DNA from 2 places in the Ignatzschineria sp. RMDPL8A genome. Region 2 is predicted to be linked to the other one. Evidence: riboswitches for the same ligand, from Rfam matches in the RefSeq annotation. Region 2 holds a riboswitch; the other holds the start of a gene.

Region 1 (9,737 bases), 1.0 Mb from region 2:
TGGAACGCGAGGGTTTTCACCATAATGTCATAGTTATTTTTCGAGCAGTTGAGTAGGTCCATACGTGATTGCTCAAGATTCACCTCATCTTCCGTCCAGTCCATGGATTTTTGAAGCTTATACAGATCAAATAGACGAGGATATGGCGTGTTGATTGAATCGTATAACGCAAGTGGTTCGCCCAAAAAGAGCGGATAACGCCCTGTTTGCCACGCATCATTATCCTGATTAAAAATTGACGTTTCGAGAACAGCGTCCTTCATTTTACCAATCCTTTATATTAAAGCTGTTGGTTACAGTTGATATAATTGCCATTTCCAACAATCAAACATCTTGGCAATTACGATCGTCGTACCTTATAAAAATGGGGCTGTTACGACGCACCCTAGCCCCACCATTTTACCCGAGCCATAGCTCAAGGCCTTGTGTACCTTACAGCGTACACGCACCGCCCGCACAACTTGCATCGGCAACGGTTTCATACCCTTCATGCACAATGCCCGACGCACTATTTAAGTAGTAACGTGTTTTACAACCGAGGCGCATCATGTAGATGAAATCCGTTAAAAGCTGACGGGTTGAGATGGTTTGCTCTTCTTGCAGATTGAGATAGAGGTCCGCGGAGATCGCTTGCCCTGTAAATTTCTGAATAATCGCATACATCTCAATTAAGTCTTTTGAATCTAAGTTCCACGCAATATCATAATATTGGCCGAGCTCATCCATATCGGGCGCAAGCAGTAAGTTTTTGCCCGTGCCTGAGGTTTTCATCACTTTAAGATTACGAATTGGATAGAGACCGTTCGTGGTATTGGTGAGCTGGCTTGACGATTCAACCGGCATCATCGCTTCTAGCACACTGTGACGAATCCCGCCCTGCTCAATAATTGCTTGACGTAACGCTTCCCAATCGTAGCGAAGCTCCGCATCATGCACCGAATCCACATTTTTATTGTAGGTATCGATCGGTAACCAACCCTCTGGGTATTTGGTTTTATCGATCCACGGCGCATTGCCTTTCTCTTTGGCAAGACGAAGACTCGCTTTATGGAGATAGTAACTGTGGCGCTCGGCGATAAAATGGATATAGTTTTTTCCTTCACGTGAAGCGTAGCTCAATTTATGCATCGCCATATCGTGGGCAAGGTTAGTAATTCCCACCCCGATCGAACGGCGCGCTTTTGCGGTCACTTCAAGGGATTTAAATGGATACTCCATAATCTCCATGACGTTATCGATCATCAGCGCGGTGTAGTACGCAATCTCTTCATACTCCTCTTCCGCAATACGGCCCACCACAAGTGATGCCAAGCTACAGAGCCCAATTTCCCCTTCCGGATTGTCGCTATAAAGATCCATCATGCCGGTATACGGTTTTGTCGGAAGCGCAATCTCTAAACAGAGGTTACTTGAATAGATCGTATCTTTAAACGGCGTGTGGCGGTTCATCTCATCGATATAGGTGAGGTAGATACGCCCCGTTTCTGCCGATTCGGTGAGCGCTTTGATCGCAATTTCACGGGCTTTTACAAATTGTTTTTTACAGTCCGATTTCTCGTATTTGTCATAGACCGCTTTAAAGTGTTCATAATCGCTTGAGTAGAACGCCTCGTAAAGATCCGGCGCTTCAAGCAGACTGATCAGCATCCAATCTTCATTTTTTGCCACTTTTTCAACAAAGTAACGATTAACGAGCATCGCATAGTCGATATCACGAATTCGTTTTTGCGTTACCGTTGTGGGGTTTTTAAGCACTAATAGATCGAAAATTTCAGGATCGAGCGTATTGAAATAGACCGTCGCACTTCCGCCACGGCTTGCTTGCATATTGGCATGTACCGCCGATTGAATCATACGGTAATAAGGGAGTTTTCCTTGATGGACAACGCGCCCCTCTTTCACCGGATCCCCTTTTGAGCGCGTTAACAGATGCGCCCCAATCCCTGCACTCGCACAGGTCATCATATACGAGATATGATCCCCAACCGAGAGCGATTCAACATTATCATCGGTGGTATATACACAGCACGACGCATAGCCTTTATGAGGCGTACGCATGTTGATTAACATCGGCGTTGGGGTATTAATTTTAAGCTCATTTAAATAACGATAAAGTTTTTTAACGTCTTCTAAACGGCGCTCACGCGGCTGGTTCTGCATGTTTTGCATCGCCATCCCCATAAACATAAATTGAGGCGATTCTAAACAACGTCCCGTCACACGATTGCTAATGAGATAGCGATCTTTCATCTGGTGAAGCGTGGTGTAGTTGTAATTAATATCGATATTGTGATCGATCACCGCATCAAGCTCGTTGAGCTCTTCGGCGTTATAATCCATATTTTCCCAATGTTTGAGCGAAATCATGTGCGCATAAAATTCAGGAAGCGATGGAATTTGACGAAATCCGCCAAACGCTTCTTTATAGATCGTCCCGATTAAAAGACGGCCCGCCATCTTAAGATGACGATGATCTTCACGTTCAACACAGGCATCAATCATCGCTTTGTGCAGTTCTAACGTCGTGCACCCGTCGTAACATTTACGGTACGCTTCTAGCGCAATCGCACTCCAATCGACTTCATAATGAGAGGCAAACTCCGCCCATTTATTGAGTTTCTCGGGAATAAATTCTTCGCGTTCTCCGCTACTTTTTACGACGTAATTGATCATGATTTAGCCCTATTTATACATTTAAAAGAATACAAAAAAAAGAATATTCATTAGTCTAAAAAAAGAGGCAAAACCGAAGCGTCCACGGATTTCCATGGAGGCGCGTCTTTATACCCCTTTTTTTAACCTAAGGCGCATAAAAACGAAGAAGTAGGCTGTATAGAAAAATTCTAATACAAGAGGCTTCCCCGCTCTCAAGCATTTGTTAAGTTGTGTTAATTAGTTGATAGGTCTCCTGACTTATAGGTCTTAAAAATTCCTCAAGCCTTCCCAGATCTAACCTTTTACCCAGTGGCTTCTCCCGAGAAACTTCTAGCTAATTACAGTTGCGGGGGCAGTGTTTGCTTTCCACAAACTTCCCTTGAATCAACTTGTCGTTACTATAGCAAACTTAGCAAAAAAAGTTTGACCAAATAATTGAATGGACATTCGCCCATTTTTGTTATCTGTCTGATTTCATTTAACGGGAATATTGCATCAAAAGAGCGATTCTTATCGCGGTGATAAATGATAATAGTTCTCAATAGAAACGTTCGATTCGCCCCAATTCATTGGTGAAAGAATATTCAATTTTCATGAATTTTTATGATAAATATCAGTCAAAAAAGCATTTGTAGATCAAAACTCTAAATGAAAATATAATTGACTTAATTGAGGCCGATTTCAGGCGCAAAACAGCGCTTAAAACCGTTAGCGCCGTGCCTTTCGATAAGCGGTGATCATCTCTTGGCTCACATCCTTTGCGTAGCAAAGTGGACGCGCCCCACCAGGTTTTGAGTAGGCACTTCGCTTCCCGCAACGGGCCCCATTTTTCGCAAGATCATCCGGGCAAGCACACCGCCCCGCATAGCGCGCTTTCGATTCGCGAATCATCTTCTCGATAATCACCGCATCACTCTGTGCCATCGCGATCGGCAGATAGAGCATGCCTATCAGCAGACACCCCGCCACTTTTTTGACGATTTTTTTTAACATTCCCCAACACTCATTAACAATTTAAACAGCTCAATCCTACTTAATAAAATGTCTAAATGGAAGGGGAAAACGAATTTGAAAAGTCGCCTTCATAATTGGATAAATTGAGAGCGGATCATTTGCCTTATTTAAGCCCATGCTATTGATGAATCAAGTTAAATAAAATATGATCAAATGGTTCGATCAATAAATATAATTTTACGATGAGTGACGAAACAAATATAGAGTATTACAACCAAAATGCCGATGCGTTTTGCGAGCAGACTTGGGCAGTCGATATGTCTGAGTTATATCGCCCCTTTGAAGCCTATGTACCGCCAAAAGCGTCGATTTTAGATGTTGGCTGTGGCGCAGGACGGGACGCACTCTATTTCTACGAAAAAGGCTACGACGTTACCGCCTTTGATTATTCATTAGAACTGGTTAAAAATGCACAAGCCTTAACCGGACTTCCCATTTTGCACCGCTCTTTTTACGAGATTGATGAACGCTATCAATATGATGGAATTTGGTGTTGCGCATCGCTTTTGCACGTGCCTTTCGATCAACTCTCCGATGTTTTAATGCGCTTAGTGAGAGCTTTAAAAATAGAGGGCGTTGCTTATCTCTCCTTTAAATATGGCGATTCAATGCGCGAACATAATGGACGAATCTTTACCGATCTTAACGAGCAATCAATTCGCGCCTATTTAACCCCGCTTCCCGTTTCAATCCAAAAGGAATGGATTACCGAAGATCAGCGCCCCGATCGAGTAGAACGTTGGCTTAATGTCATTATTCAGAAAAAGGATTTTTTAGATGACGCTTCCCAGTGCCGAATGGCAGATTGAGTTTTTAAAATATATTCAAAACATTCTACAGGCAGGCTCATTCACCTCAACCTATAAATGCGCCCTATTAATCGCGCTTAGTAATGTCGCGATCGAAAAAGGGAGCGATACTGACGCGCCGTTAACAATTCATTATCGAGATTTAGCTGAGCAATTTATTCAGCTTTACTGGCACCAAGCGCGCCCCTATAAAATTGTTAATCAAACAGAAATTATCCTTGCGCAAAATACAGGTAATACGATCGCCATCATGCAACGAATCGATGAACTGCAAGCTCGTTATACAACGCTCGCCAATGCACGCCGTCAATCCGATTGGAATAGCACGATTACAAGTGTTGCCCAAACCGTTAAAAAAATGCCGGCGCAATATCTCCAAAATATCGGCGGTCAAACGTATCCTTTTTTATATGAATGGTCATCAAAAGGTATGGAGATTACCCTTAAACGCGGGGTGATGTACGGTTTTAGACAATTTAACGGCATTATTACACAGCTCGCGGAGCATAAATGGCTACAATTGATTCGTCAAAATAGCCAAAACGCGGAGCTTTTCCAAGACGATCACGATCTCTATACCTTCCTGTTTGAACCCTCGCGCCAAGCACTTGGTAAAGTCAAAGATCAATTAATTCCCCTCCAAAATAATTGCTGTTTTTATTGTGGCAAGCCGATTAAAGAGAACGATCATCACGTCGATCACTTTATCCCGTGGTCGCTCTACAGTAGCGATACAGGGCATAATTTTGTGCTCTCTGATAGCCGTTGTAATTTACAAAAAAGTGATGCTCTTGCGTCGCTTCCTGTATTAGCACGCTGGCTTGAACGCAACGAACTGCGCAATCATGAGATTATTGAAGCGATTACTCCGATTGGATTTATTTGCGATAAAGAGCGTAGCCATAATGTTGCCAAATGGGCATATTCGAAACTCTTTAAAGCCGATTCCTTTTTCTGGGTGCCTCCAAAAACATTAACGCGCATTGTAGAAAATCCCGATCTCACTTTTGACGCTCATAACGCAAAATATCCTGCTCCGTAAGATTATTAACATCATCAGCTTCATCCACCGCCCCAATTACAGCCAGCGTATCTATCTACGCACGGTTAAATAGATTAAACAAGCTAAATAAGCGTAATTGTTTCATGGGTAGTCGCATCAAAAAAGATTGGCGTTGGCGTCTCTTCAGCGAAATTGATCATACCATAGGAAGCGATCGATCCGCCTCGGGGATAGGTAATGCTACCGGGATTAATCACAGTGACCTCGTTCTTATGGCTTACAGCTGTCCGGTGGGTATGCCCGTGAAAGGCGATGCTTGCTTTATGAATTAGCGCGCGATTTCGTACCTCTTTTTCCACATGTTGATAGTGGGCAATGTGGCCATGCGTCATGTAGATGCGGTGTTTCCCGATGGTTTCGGAGCGTTCAAGGGGAAGCGTTAAAGCGCGTGAATCTTGAATGCCAAAATCATTATTGCCAATCACGCCGAAAAACTGAATATCAGGGAAAAGATAGGCCGCTTCCACCGCCTCTTTTGCACCATCGCCTAAAAAGAGCACGTAAGCAATCTCGCGCTCGTGATGGGCAATGATCTCAATTAAATGATCGGCACTGCCATGAGAATCCGATACAATCAGTGCGTTTAGCATATATCCCCCGAAATAATTTGGCTTTTATGGTTCTTGAAAACAGTTATTTTGAAAAGGTATCGTACCAAATAGACTCTAAATGAGCACAAAAAAGCGTAAAACCCTGTGAAATTTTACGCTTTTTGATTGATGGTTTTACAAAATTGATCGCGGGTTAGAGTGCTTCAAAGGTATTACAGGCTCTAATATCGCCCTGATCAAATCCGCGTTGGAACCACTCTTGACGCTGTTTGGATGTGCCGTGCGTAAAACTATCGGGCACAACGACTCCGCGAGATTGTTTTTGCAGACGGTCATCACCAATTGCGGCCGCGGTTTTCATCGCTTTTTCAAGATCACCGATCTCTAATAAACCACGCTCGCTCACATATTTACCCCAAATGCCGGCATAACAATCGGCTTGAAGCTCCATTTTAACCGAGAGCTGATTGGCCTCTTTTTTGCTCGCACCCGCTTGTGCTCTACGCACTTTTTGATTCGTGCCAAGCAGATTTTGGACATGGTGCCCAACCTCATGAGCGATCACATAGCCTTGCGCAAAATCACCGCCACCGCCTAAGTTTCGGCGCATATCGTCATAAAATGAGAGATCGATATAGACTTTATAATCAGCCGGACAATAAAAGGGGCCCATCGCTGCTTGCCCAAATCCGCACGCCGTGGAGGTTTGCCCTTTATAGAGCACAAGTTTAGGCTCTTGATAGGGGGTGCCCAGTTTTTTAAATTCTCGCGTCCATAAATCCTCGGTCATCCCAAGGGCCGCACCGGTAAATTCCGCCATCTTCTCCTCTTCTGGGGAGATGCGAACATTGGTTTCCGTCTGATAGGTGGTGCCTTCGCCGCCTAAAAGCGGCGATAGATCGATGCCATAATAGCCCGCGATCATCACCACTAAAAAGACCGCAATCCCGGCCTTCCCATTTAATGGAATCGGGAGCCCGCCTAAGTTTGCTCCGCGCCCACCGCCTGAACGACGTCGATCTTCAATATTATCGCTTCGTCTCTCTTTTTCCCAACGCATACTCTATCCTGCTCATTGATTCTAAAAGCTCTATTATAGGCAATTTATCGGGAATAATTAACGAATCTTAATAATTTATCAAATCGCTAATAGTAGGGTCGTTATTACCGGTTTATTATTAGGCTCATATACAGACATTATTTTGAGTAAACGCTAAAATGCTGATTCCGATGTCGCCCATTTTCTACCTCATCGATCATCGCAATGGCATAGTCGGCGTAGCTAATCTCGCTCTTGCCAGCTCGATTGATCATCAAAGTTTCACCCCCAATCTCATAATCGCCAGTTCGCGCGCCATCGGCATTAAACTCAGTAGCCGGGCTTAGGTAGGTCCAATTGACATCTCGGCGCTTTTTAAGCTCATCAAGTGCCATCGCCATATGGCTCGCAAGGGGTTTAAACGCTTCCGGGAAATCGGGTGTATCCATCAATCGCGTCTGTTTCGCCTCATCGACATAGAGGCTTCCTGCCCCACCAACTACAAAGAGGCGCTGTGGCTTACGGCTCAAAAGATCGGCAAGATAGGTTAACGAGGATCGGTGCAGATGAAGCTGTGACGGAGACCAAACCGCAAAGGCATCGATAACTGCATCAGCTTCCCGGAGATCATCATCGGTGAGATAAAAAAGATCCTTCTCTAAAACGGTAACATGATCATGTTGTAAAAATTCAGAGGTAAGATTAGCGCGATTTCGCACAATGGCAATCACACGATGGCCTCGCGCTAGCGCCTCGTTCATAATCAGTGAGCCGGCTTTACCGGATGCGCCAATAATGGCAATGGTTTGTGCTTGATCTGTCATATTGTTCTCCTTTATGGCTTCATTTGGGAATAAACTCAATGATAGATCGCGAATTTTACAATGTAAATAAGGCACTTTTACGTGCTATAGTTACTTTTTGGTAACGTTTTAGGAGAGTTGGGCGCAATGAGCAAAAAAAATTTACCTGACTGCCCCGTCGAAGTGACATTATCACTCATGGGAAGCCGCTGGAAAGTCTTAATTGTGCGAGAATTATTGATCGATACACGCCGATTTAGTGAATTAAAACGCGCTCTATCCGGCATTTCTCAAAAAGTATTAACCGAACATCTGCGAGATTTAGAGAAAACAGGCCTCGTCGATCGAACCGTCTATCCTGAAGTTCCCCCGAAAGTTGAATACTCATTAACAACGCTTGGAAAATCGCTAGAGCCCATTCATCAAGCCCTCTATGACTGGGGCACGTGGTATCGAGATAATCTAAAGTAAGCCTTGATGAACGCCGTTATTTGCGGTTGGCAAGTGCATCTAAAACCTTCCCTGCTGTGGGCGGTGGTGAGGTTAACATCTCTTGATAGACCGCTTCTAACGCCTCTAAAAACTCATTTGAGGCAGGTCTGCCGGAAAAATCATCTAAACTTGGGGAAAATTGAATGCCAAGTGCATAACACATCGCTTTTTCAAGGCCTTGGGGTCTAGCTTCCACCGATTCAAAACGGGCTTGTTCATCGGCGGTTCGTCCGGTAGGAATATACCAATAGCCAAAATCATCGAGTTTACGGCGACGCGTGCCCGCTAGGCAATAGTGAGAGAGCTCGTGGAGGAGACTACGCGGGTAATTACTTCTAAAATAGAGAATCCCTTTAGAATCGTCGGTCGGCGCCTCATAAAAGGGCTCATCTGCCCCGCCTTTTATGATTAAATCGGGCAGAGTTTCAGATAATAACGCAATTAAATAGGCGCATAATTGATCATCATTAAGGGCATTGATATCGACCATTTGATTCATACTCAGTTTCGTTTCCTCGTGTAAATATACTGTTTGATCTCTGATTTTATCGGCGTCTATTGTAGCTGATTGAGCGCAAGATAGAGTTGCACCAGATCATACCAGCTCATCTGATATTGAATCTCGCCCAAATAATGTCCATCGGATTTATAGCCTTGAATATCGATGTGTGAATCACTCTTTTTAAGCGTATTGCCGAAAAGCGTGGCGAGTGAATTGAGATTAATGCCGAGTTGATCGCTCTCTTTTTTCACCGATTGATCGATCATAAATTCAGGATCGACAGGCCATTTTAGAAGGAAGATTGGCGTGAGCGCTTTTTTTGATTCAATCTGATCAACGCCAGTTAATTTTTTTAGAGTCTTTAAGGATTCTTGCGCAGGCTCCTCTTTTAAACGGGCCTCATTTAAGGCAAAGGAGAGCCTGTCACTACCGGATTTAATAAAGAGTGTTTGATCAAAATCCACCTGTTTAAAGCTCTCTGCAATGCCCTTTTTCACTAAGTTTTTAAGTGGGCGCGGGAGTTTTTCATCCGTCGCTTTTTGCGTCCAGACCTGTTGCAATAATCTCTCTAAGCGTACCGCCTCCCCTTTTAACGAGATTCCAACGGTCTCTTTTTGTTCAGCCGTTTCCGTCGTAGTAATAAACGGTTTGAGCGATTCTTCAAGATAGCGTTTTGCATCGCGTTTTAACTCAAGACTCCATTCACTGCCCCGTTCGGTTTCTGAAAAGGCGATATGATCACCGGCAAATTGATCCCACGGGAGCGTTAATAGCGTTAAGATAAGCGATTCAGACGTTTCAGCTTGTTC
Region 2 (9,737 bases):
CTCTGTGTTGAGTTTTAAATGTTGATAGCTCTTATCTTCGACTGGAATGCTCTCGATCATCGCTTCGATCTCATCGGGCGTGAATCCCAAATAGCCGGCGTAGCGTTTTAAGTAATTTTTGGTATAGAGGAGCGCATCGATTTTCGAGTAATCGCCTCGCTCAAGCTCTTCAATAATGGAGCTGCGTAATGAGATTGCACGGGACACCTGCTCGATCGTGAAGCTCTTCTCTTCCCGACGGGCCCGTAATGTATCACCTAACTCTTCAATTTGCATCGACTAAACTTCTTATCTGTTCGTTATTATTTAAACTGCGTTTCGATCACATATGTGAACTTTTGGATTTCCGCTTTATCGTTAACTTTCTTCGCCATTTCGAGCCCTAAACGAGCGCCTGGCGCAGTATAGCCTTTAATATCATGGAATTTTGCTAACGATTGTAACCCATCGCGGTATTGGCGTTTATGATAGAGCGCAATTGCACGGTTAAAATAGGCAAGACCGTAGTTCGGATCGGCATTAATGGCTTGGTTCGCATTTTTAAGGGCGACATCATAGGATTTTTTCCCAAGTGCACACTCAGCGACGCCGGTGTAGATTCCTGCACGTAATACAGGATGTTGCGCTTGATAGGCGATCATCTCAAGCGAATCCGTTCCGTTCTCGCGGCATTGGAGACGGGTATAGTTTTGCATGGCAATATCTAAATTGGGATTGAGTTCGATCGCTTTAAAAAAGAGAGTTAGCGCATTGGTAAAGCGTCCGCGACGTTCACTCAATACGCCAAGCGCGTTATAGACCTCTGGGAAATTAGGGGCGCTGGTGACTACCTTCATCAGCTTATCTTCTGCCACATCATAGTTGGCATTTTCGATATAGCTTTTACCGAGCTGATAATTGATGCGGTCGATCTCTTCGAGCTCTTCGTAGGTGACGTATTTTCCACGGCTCCCACTTGCGCCGGAGCTACCACCGTTGGTTGTAACACATGCCGATAACATGATCGCAATTAACCCAGTAATAATGACTCTCACAGATCTATTCCTCTCTTGAATTTTGACGTTGGACTTACTCTTTTCCGGCGGTACGTTTGGTTTTATCTAATACTCGACCAGCTAATTGCCCACATGCGGCATCAATATCTTCCCCACGAGTTTTACGGGTAACGACTACTATACCATAACCTTTTAGCGTGTTTCTAAAATGATTAATCTGCTTTTCGCTCGATGTTTTGTAGTCTGATCCGTCAAATGGATTGAAGGGAATTAAGTTGACTTTACCGGGGATATGACGAATTAGGCGCGCAAGTGCATGAGCATCTTCTTCACGGTCATTAATGCCTTTCAGCATTACATATTCCCAAGTGATTTTCTTACTCGGCGTTCCCTCGATATAAGCTTGGCACGCTTCAAGTAACTCTTCGATCGGATATTTTTGATTGATCGGAACGAGCTCATCACGCAGCGTGTTATACGGCGCATGAAGGGAAATGGCGAGCGCTAAATCAAGATCCTCTTTCAGACGATAGATCGCAGGTACCACGCCCGAGGTACTTAAGGTCACCCGACGTTTTGATAACCCTAATCCATAATCATCTAAGAAGATTTTCCCCGCAGCCACCACATTACGGTAATTAAGGAGCGGTTCCCCCATCCCCATAAATACGATGTTGGTGAGTTTACGCGGCGTGAAATTATCGATCTCTTCAAAATCATTTAAGAGCTTTTTCGCAAGCACCACTTGGCCGACAATCTCAGCTACGCTTAAATTGCGGTTAAAGCCCTGCTTACCCGTTGCACAAAAACTGCAATCGAGCGCACAGCCTACCTGTGATGAGATACAAAGTGTCCCGCGGCCATCTTCTGGAATATAGACCATCTCGATCGAGTTTCCAGAATCCATGCGCACGAGCCATTTTCGCGTACCATCGTTTGACGGCAAATCGCGAATCACCTCAGGCAATCCCAATGTCGCTACATTATTGAGCTTCTCACGCGTTTTTTTCGAGATATCGGTCATCTCATCGATGCTTGATACGCCCTTATGATAGAGCCACTTCATAATTTGAGTGGCCCTATATGGCTTTTCACCAAGCTCTTCGCAAAACGCTTGCATCCCGTCAAGCGGTAAACTGTATAAGTTTACTTTTTCAGTAACGGGAGCAACACGATCTATTTTTATCTCTTGCATACGAACTTATTTTGAACAAACGCCTACTTTACCAACAGCGTTTTCGCCAAAGAAATATTCGATTTCAACTTTCGCTGTTTCAGGCGCATCTGAACCGTGAACTGCGTTTGCGTCGATTGAGTCAGCAAAGTCATGACGAATCGTACCCGCTAATGCTTCTTTAGGGTTGGTTGCTCCCATGATGTCGCGGTGTTTAGCGATAACATTTTCGCCTTCTAACACAGAGATCATTACGGGGCCAGAGATCATGAATTCAACTAAATCGTTGAAGAAAGGACGCTCTTTATGCACTGCGTAGAAACCTTCTGCTTCTTCGCGAGTTAATTGAGCCATTTTCGCCGCTACAATTTTGAAACCTGCAGTTTCGAAACGTGAATAGATTGCACCAATTGCGTTTTTTGCAACTGCATCGGGCTTGATAATTGAAAGGGTTTGCTCTGTCATACAATCTCCTATAAAAACATCGCTATATAAAACATTGATTTTCCGCAAACGAAGACCGTTTACGGGAAATGGTAAACGATCAATTTTAGCATACTCTACACTCATTCATATAGTTTTAAATTTAAAAGGCGAATCCGCTTGTTAAAACAGATTCGCCTTCAAATTATTTTCACGCCAAATTGTGATTTGGTGCGTTAAAAAGGATTAACGGTACTCATCAAAGAGCGCCGTTGAGAGATAACGTTCACCAAACGAGGGCACGATCGCCACAATGCGTTTGCCACGATTTTCCTCTTTTTTTGCTTCTAAAAGCGCCGCGTAGATCGCCGCTCCTGAGGAGATACCCACTAAAAGCCCCTCTTTACGCGCCGCTGCTTTCGCCGTTTCAATGGCGCTATCGCTCGGCACCTTCACAATTTTATCGTAGATATCGGTATCTAATACGCTTGGGACAAATCCCGCACCGATCCCTTGGATTTTATGAGGGCCTGATGGCTCGCCCGATAAAACCGCCGATTCCGCAGGTTCAACCGCAATAATTTCAACATTCGGATTATGGGCTTTTAACACCTCGCCAATTCCGGTAATCGTACCGCCCGTACCGACGCCCGCAATAAAAATATCCACTTTACCATCGGTATCGTTTAAGATCTCGATCGCGGTGGTTTCTCGGTGAATCTCAGGATTTGCAAGGTTATCAAATTGCTGAGGAATAAAGATATTGGGGTTTTCTTCCGCCATCTCTTTCGCCTTGGCAATCGCGCCGCTCATGCCGGCTTTTCCATCGGTCAGCACAAGATTTGCGCCGTAACCTTTTAAGAGCATTTGACGCTCTTTACTCATGGTTTCTGGCATGGTGAGCGTTAATGGATAGCCCTTTGCCGCACAGACCATCGCAAGCCCGATTCCGGTATTTCCCGAGGTGGGCTCCACAATTTCAGAGTCTTTGGTTAAAAGCCCCTCTTTTTCTGCACGCGCAATCATCGCTACCGCAATGCGGTCTTTAATGGAGTGAGATGGATTGAAATACTCAAGTTTTACCACCACTTCCGCCGGCATGCCTTCAGTTAGGCGATTAAGGCGAACAAGCGGCGTATGCCCTACGAGTTCAGTCACATTATTTGCAATTTTCATTGTATATTTTCCTTCTGTTTATCAATAGAATTTGGCGACTCTGATTGATCTAAAACGGTTATCACCTGTTCCGCAATGGACTCCATCGCTCGGGGCGTTGGCATCATGCTCCAATACCCTTTTAATTCGTAAACCTGTCCGTTTTTCACGGCATTCATTCCCTCAAGACACGGCCATTTCACCTCAATGTTACGCACCGTTAATTGCTCGAGTGTGTCATAGTTTGCCGCCGAATCGCTATTTAAAATAATGATCCAATCGGGGTTGAGCGCAAAGAGCGCTTCGCTATTTATCGTCGGCGCATTGAGCGGCCCATCGTATAAAAGCGTTAATCCTAAATAATTGAAAAGATCTCGATGAAAGCTCTTTCCCACCGCAAGCGTCGGCACGTCTAATTCATACGCTCGTCCATCGCCATAAAACACGAGTCCGTTTCCTTGATCGGCTAATCGGTTTTGTTGCGCAGATAAATCGGTCTTTACCAGCGCTTTCTCGCCCGTCAAATCATCATTAGTAAACCCGCACGCCACTCTAATATTCGCGTAACTTGCTTCAATCTCATCGAGCGTATTGAGTAAAATGGTTTGAGCCGGCAGCCCAAGTTTTTTCATCTTCGCTACCATCTTCCCTGCATCACTTTGCTCAAGAAAAATCATCGTCGGTTTGAGGCGATAGAGCTGTTCTAAGTTGAGATTAAAATAACTACCCACCTCAACGCTTCTAAGCCCTTTTGGAATGAGCGAATATTCACTGTGGCCGACTAAATTTTCAGCTAGTCCCATCTCATCGATAATGGTGGTAAGCGCGGGAGAAAGCGTCACAATCCGTTCACAGCGATGCGCAAAACTGATCTGCATAATGAACGTCAGCAACAGCACAACAAGACTCTGCCTGATTCGCATCACGCGCCCCTCCTCACGGTCTATTTAGATCTCTTTTTAGTATTGAATTATCATACCACCCTTTTAAAGTCCTGTTAATTACAGCTTTTTGTAACTATTCAAGTATTCAATTGCACGGCATAAAAAAAGCGAATGAATCATTTCCAATTCACTCGCTTTCTGATTTTAAAGAGGAATTTATACCCGCTTAGAATTTAATATTGACGCCAACAAACCCTTCAATCCCGGGCTCGCGATAGCCTTTTGCATACTCATGTTTTTTATCAAATAGATTATTGATCTTCGCGGTAATTTCCACACTCTCATTGATTTGATACGTGGCCGCTACATCAAGCGTTGTGAATCCGCCGAGAGTTACCTCATCTTTATCTAATCGGCTACTGTAATACGTTGCACCCGCATTTAAATTAAAACGCTCAGTCGGTGCATAATTAAGTCCTGCACTTACTTGATGGCGTGGGCGACGCAGCATGCGCTCATACTCTTTTTCAGGCGCTTTCGATTTTGCATCGAGATAGGTATACGCAAAGGTCGCTCCAAGCATCTCATTGAGCTGCCATACACCCGCAACTTCAAGCCCCTTCATTTTTGCACGATCCACGTTTTCATATTTCCCTGTCCACGCACCAGGATAATCCGCGACATAATCGATCATGTTTTTATAGCGCGTATTAAAGTAAGTCACTTCAATTTCACTCGCTGTTGTTGGATTAAAGACAATTCCTAAATCAAAACCGCGGCTCGTTTCCGCTTTAAGTTCTTTATTGCCAACCCAATCACCGTACATTTGATAAACATTCGGCGCATTAAACCCTGTTCCGTAGGAGGCTTTTAGCGCGACTTGATCATTCACATTAAAGCGTGTGGTAGCACGGAATGTGGTTTTGCTGCCAAATTCAGAATGATCGTCATAACGCACACCGATCGTATTAAAGAGGCGATCGTTATAATCAAAATGCTGATCTAGATAAAGACTCTTCATGTTAGTGGTTTTAGATTGATCCCAATCGTCTTGAGATCCTTTTTCATGCGTATAAGTTGCACCAAACGCCGTTTTAAAATTTGGATTCAGCGTTAATACATTATTTAAATCAAATGACTGTATCTTTCCTTTAAAACCATATTCTGACTTTTCAGTACCTAGATACTCTCCTGTTATATGATCTTTCTGATCATACCCTGAATAATTATCTCGCTTAATATCATTAATACTATAAGCAACCGTTGTTGCTAAGCGATCATCAAATAACGATAAGTTTCCTGCAATGCGCCCTAAAAACTGTTTGTTACGCATATAGTCAGGATATACTCGGTTACCAGGCGCGTCATATTCAAGATATTGACGATTATAATGCGCCATCAGATCAATATCGAAGTTTTCACTAACGATAAAGTTCATATTGCCCGATAATACACGGTTTTTTTGACGATCTTTATCAAAATCTTTTTCAGGTTTTAGTGGATCATCATTTGATGTAACATCAATCCCCCGTTGATTTTCAACAGACCCTGCAATCGCATACGAAAAACGCTCAAATCCACCTGACGTTGAAAGCGTCGTACGAATGGTCTCACGAGAACCTGCCTCTAAACTTAAAACAGTTTCTGGCTCTTTTTGGCCTTTTTTCGTAAAGATTTGCACCACACCGCCCATCGCACTGGAACCATAGAGCGTACTTTGCGGGCCTTTTAACACTTCGATGCGATCAATGTTATTTAAGCGGCCAAGCAGAGTGAAATCAACCATTCGCCCTGTTCCCATCGCATCGCCCATCGGCACACCATCCACTAATACCAGCGAATGTTGACTACCAGCTCCGCGAATAAAGAGATTACTCGGGCCATTAATACTGGTACGGCTTAACGTGATTCCAGGCTTACTGTAGAGCGCTTCTTCAACGGTGCGATATTGGCGTTGATGGATTTCACTGCTAGAGACAACTTCGGTACGCGTTCCGGTTTTATCTTTGTCCGTTGCGATCCGGTTTGCAGTAAAAACGATCGCTTCTTCATCCGTTTGAGGGATATTTTGCGATGATTCATCTGCGTGTGCAGAGAGAGAAAAGAGAGTGGCAAGCGCCACGATCAGCGCTTTGGGCTTAAATTGATTGGTCATGAGCTCTAAAACCTCGAGAGTCGATGAATGAATAAATATAGGGGTCTGACTAAAAAAGCGCCTTCCAAGTGGAAGACGCTCTTATTACAGTGGCGGGCCCGCGTAGGATTCTCACCTACTTCCCTATGATCGCAATGAATTAGCTCATTAAGCGATGTAATAATGCTTTTGAAATTCCCGTTACTTCCATCAGTCGATCGTAATAACTACGGTCGATTACGAACTGACTAATATCTAATAATTTGAGAATAGATGCAACAATATCATCCCTATTTTCATTGATTTGCTGCGCTTGATCATCCGTTACTAATTTTGGCATTTCTGAACGCAAATAGCTCATGCTTGACGCAACAAAGAGTGGCGCAATGTGCATTTTTGCGTGAACGCGGCCAATCTCCCATTGAGTTTTAACGTATGCCGCATCCATCACCCCGGTAAATAACCCTTTTAACCAGTTAAAGTGCGTCTGTTTTAACGCCTCTAAACGGCCTTCTAAAAATGGCGCGGTTGCTGAGTTGTTGGTTAATTGATCATAAAAACGATCGGTTAACTGAGGTAACTGAGGAACGATAATCTCACCGACTTTTTTAAGACGCGCTAAATCTTCGTCTGTAAATTGGTTGATATCGAGTAACGCATCTAAATCTGTATCATTCGCACGAACGTCCTGTAACATATTTCCTTCCTATAATTAAGCTAATTAATTAAAGCGTGTCTTGCCTTTATCTTTTTAATTTGAAGACCACGCGCATCATCAGTTCGTTTATTAACCGTACCATTATGTCAGCACACTATGACGAGCGTATGACTCCCAATTGACGACAGAATCATAGCCTATTAATTAAGAAATGTTAAGTCTTTTTAACGCATATTAAGATTATAATTTAAAACGGAAAAATATTGTCACTAAAAACCGTAGAGTTGCTACAAAGCTAACAATAATCGGCATAAACAGCCCCCTATCGATTATCTGTAGTCGATTATTACAATTCATACCAATCGAAGATGGCGACAATATTAATTTTTTTAATCGCTCTCATTTGGAAATCCTCTCCACCAGATTCTGATAATCAATTGCAAAGAGAAGCAATTATTTATTCGACAATAGAAGGTATAAAAAGAGTGGTGCGCCCAAGATCGAGGTGATTACGCCCACAGGAAGATCGGCGGGATAGAGCATCGTTTGCGCCACAAGATCGGCACTCATCAATAAAACAGCACCAAGTAACGCCACCACCGGCCAATTTTGGCGATGATCATTGCCTAAGGTAATTCGCACAATATGCGGCACAATGAGCCCCACAAACCCAATTGGTCCTGCGAGCGAGACGGCATACCCCACCACCACGCTCACCATAATAAATAGAAGGGAGATCACTGGTTTTAGCGAAAGCCCGCGAGTTTGCGCTGCAACGCGCCCTAAAGAGAGGAGATTAAGATGCGGGGATAATCGGTAGATCGCCAATAAAAAGAGCCCACTTATCACCGCTAATTGCCAAAGTTCATGGGACTCCACGAGTGTCAGCCGGCCCATCATCCAATCGATCATCGCGAGCACTTTATGGGGCTCACCGATCGCTTGCAATAACATAATCAGGCTCGAAATAAAGAAGTTTAAAATCACCCCCACAAGCAGCAGCGTCAGCGTCTTTTCAAGATGACGAAAGCTCAATAGATAGATTAGCCCACTTACCGCGAGCGCCCCCAAAAACGCGCCAATTGCCGTACTTGATAGCCCAAAAATAGACAAGGCTCCCACTGAAATCCCAAAATGGATCACGAGCGCCACCCCGAGCGCCGCCCCACTGGCAACACCTAAAATAAAGGGCTCGGCAAGAGGATTTTGCAGCATCGCTTGATAGATCATCCCCGATAGTGCTAACACTGCGCCAATCATTCCCGCCGCCATCAATCGCGGAAGGCGAAAGGTCTTAATGAGCTCAAATCCGTCTGCAAAGTGACGTGTTTGATCATCCCACAAACCGGTCAAATTGCTGGGAAAAAACCACGGCACGCACCCCAATAAAATCAGCACGCAGAGCGTCAATCCGATCAGATACATTCGCTGTTTCATGATAAGAATGCTCCTCGCCCAGAGGTATCCTGCACAAATCGAAACGGAATCTCAAAGAGCGTCTCGAGGAGCTCGCCCGTTAAGATCACCTCTATGCTCCCCATTGCTAAAATCTTTCCACCCTTAAGCGCAATCAGATAATCGGCATAATCGAGCGCATCATTAATATCGTGGGTCACGCGTAAAATAGTCGATTGTGGCATGTTCGGATCTTGATGAATGGCGCAGATCAACTCATTTTGGGTATGGCGATATTTGGGATCGAGAAAACTTGCCGGTTCATCCAAGCAAAGATAAGGGGTATTTTGCGCAAGGATTGAGGCGAAAAATGCTCGCTGCCGCTCACCACCACTTAGCTCCCCGAGCCTACGGGTTTTAAAACTGGTCATCTCTGTTAATTGAAGCGCGCGCTGGATGATCGATTCATTTTCTTGGGCATCGCGCCCCCGATACGGAAACCGCCCCATCTCCACCAACATCTCCACCGTCATATAAGGATCGATCGTTTGTGTTTGCGGCAAAAAGGCGAGCGTTTGGGCAAGCGTTTGCGTGGAATAACGATCGAGCGACCGGCCATCAATAGTAATCGAGCGATACGAGAGAGAGTGGCGCTCAATCAACCGTAATAGCGCATGCAAAAACGTACTCTTTCCGGTGCCATTTGGGCCAATAATGGCGATATTTTTCCCTTTAGGAATGTGGCAATGATCGATCGCAAGCAGGGTTTTCCCGCCTTTAATTACCGTTAGTCCATCAATCTCAATACCCATAACGCCCCTCCTCCTCTATCTCCACAGTCTCCCCTCTTTTCATCCCCACCTCTACCGTAAACGAAAATGGATCGGAGGTAATGCTAAAACACCTGCCGCCCGATTCA

What was found. A riboswitch is a leader RNA that binds a small molecule or an ion and turns the genes downstream of it on or off. The one in region 2 is predicted to bind cobalamin.
Region 1: it holds a riboswitch for cobalamin, as region 2 does, so the genes downstream of both, OXI21_RS08490 (ribonucleoside-diphosphate reductase subunit alpha) here and OXI21_RS03970 (TonB-dependent receptor) in region 2, are expected to answer to the same signal.

The regions. Positions count from the first base shown of each region.
Region 1 is NZ_JAPPWA010000002.1:1,546,181-1,555,917, forward strand. Features, by position in the region: gene OXI21_RS08485 (ribonucleotide-diphosphate reductase subunit beta) at 1-263, opposite strand, end outside; gene OXI21_RS08490 (ribonucleoside-diphosphate reductase subunit alpha) at 433-2,673, opposite strand; cobalamin riboswitch at 2,881-3,059, opposite strand; gene OXI21_RS08495 (hypothetical protein) at 3,364-3,648, opposite strand; gene OXI21_RS08500 (class I SAM-dependent methyltransferase) at 3,852-4,478, shown strand; gene OXI21_RS08505 (HNH endonuclease) at 4,447-5,520, shown strand; gene OXI21_RS08510 (YfcE family phosphodiesterase) at 5,604-6,131, opposite strand; gene OXI21_RS08515 (zinc metallopeptidase) at 6,286-7,152, opposite strand; gene OXI21_RS08520 (NAD(P)-dependent oxidoreductase) at 7,290-7,955, opposite strand; gene OXI21_RS08525 (helix-turn-helix domain-containing protein) at 8,082-8,405, shown strand; gene OXI21_RS08530 (elongation factor P hydroxylase) at 8,422-8,925, opposite strand; gene OXI21_RS08535 (hypothetical protein) at 8,982-9,737, opposite strand, start outside.
Region 2 is NZ_JAPPWA010000002.1:515,111-524,847, reverse strand. Features, by position in the region: gene OXI21_RS04000 (RodZ domain-containing protein) at 1-276, opposite strand, end outside; gene OXI21_RS03995 (tetratricopeptide repeat protein) at 303-1,034, opposite strand; gene rlmN (23S rRNA (adenine(2503)-C(2))-methyltransferase RlmN) at 1,069-2,190, opposite strand; gene ndk (nucleoside-diphosphate kinase) at 2,197-2,634, opposite strand; gene cysK (cysteine synthase A) at 2,839-3,768, opposite strand; gene OXI21_RS03975 (ABC transporter substrate-binding protein) at 3,765-4,670, opposite strand; gene OXI21_RS03970 (TonB-dependent receptor) at 4,858-6,786, opposite strand; cobalamin riboswitch at 6,809-6,962, opposite strand; gene OXI21_RS03965 (protoglobin domain-containing protein) at 6,926-7,462, opposite strand; gene OXI21_RS03960 (iron ABC transporter permease) at 7,877-8,860, opposite strand; gene OXI21_RS03955 (ABC transporter ATP-binding protein) at 8,857-9,630, opposite strand; gene OXI21_RS03950 (TonB family protein) at 9,682-9,737, opposite strand, start outside.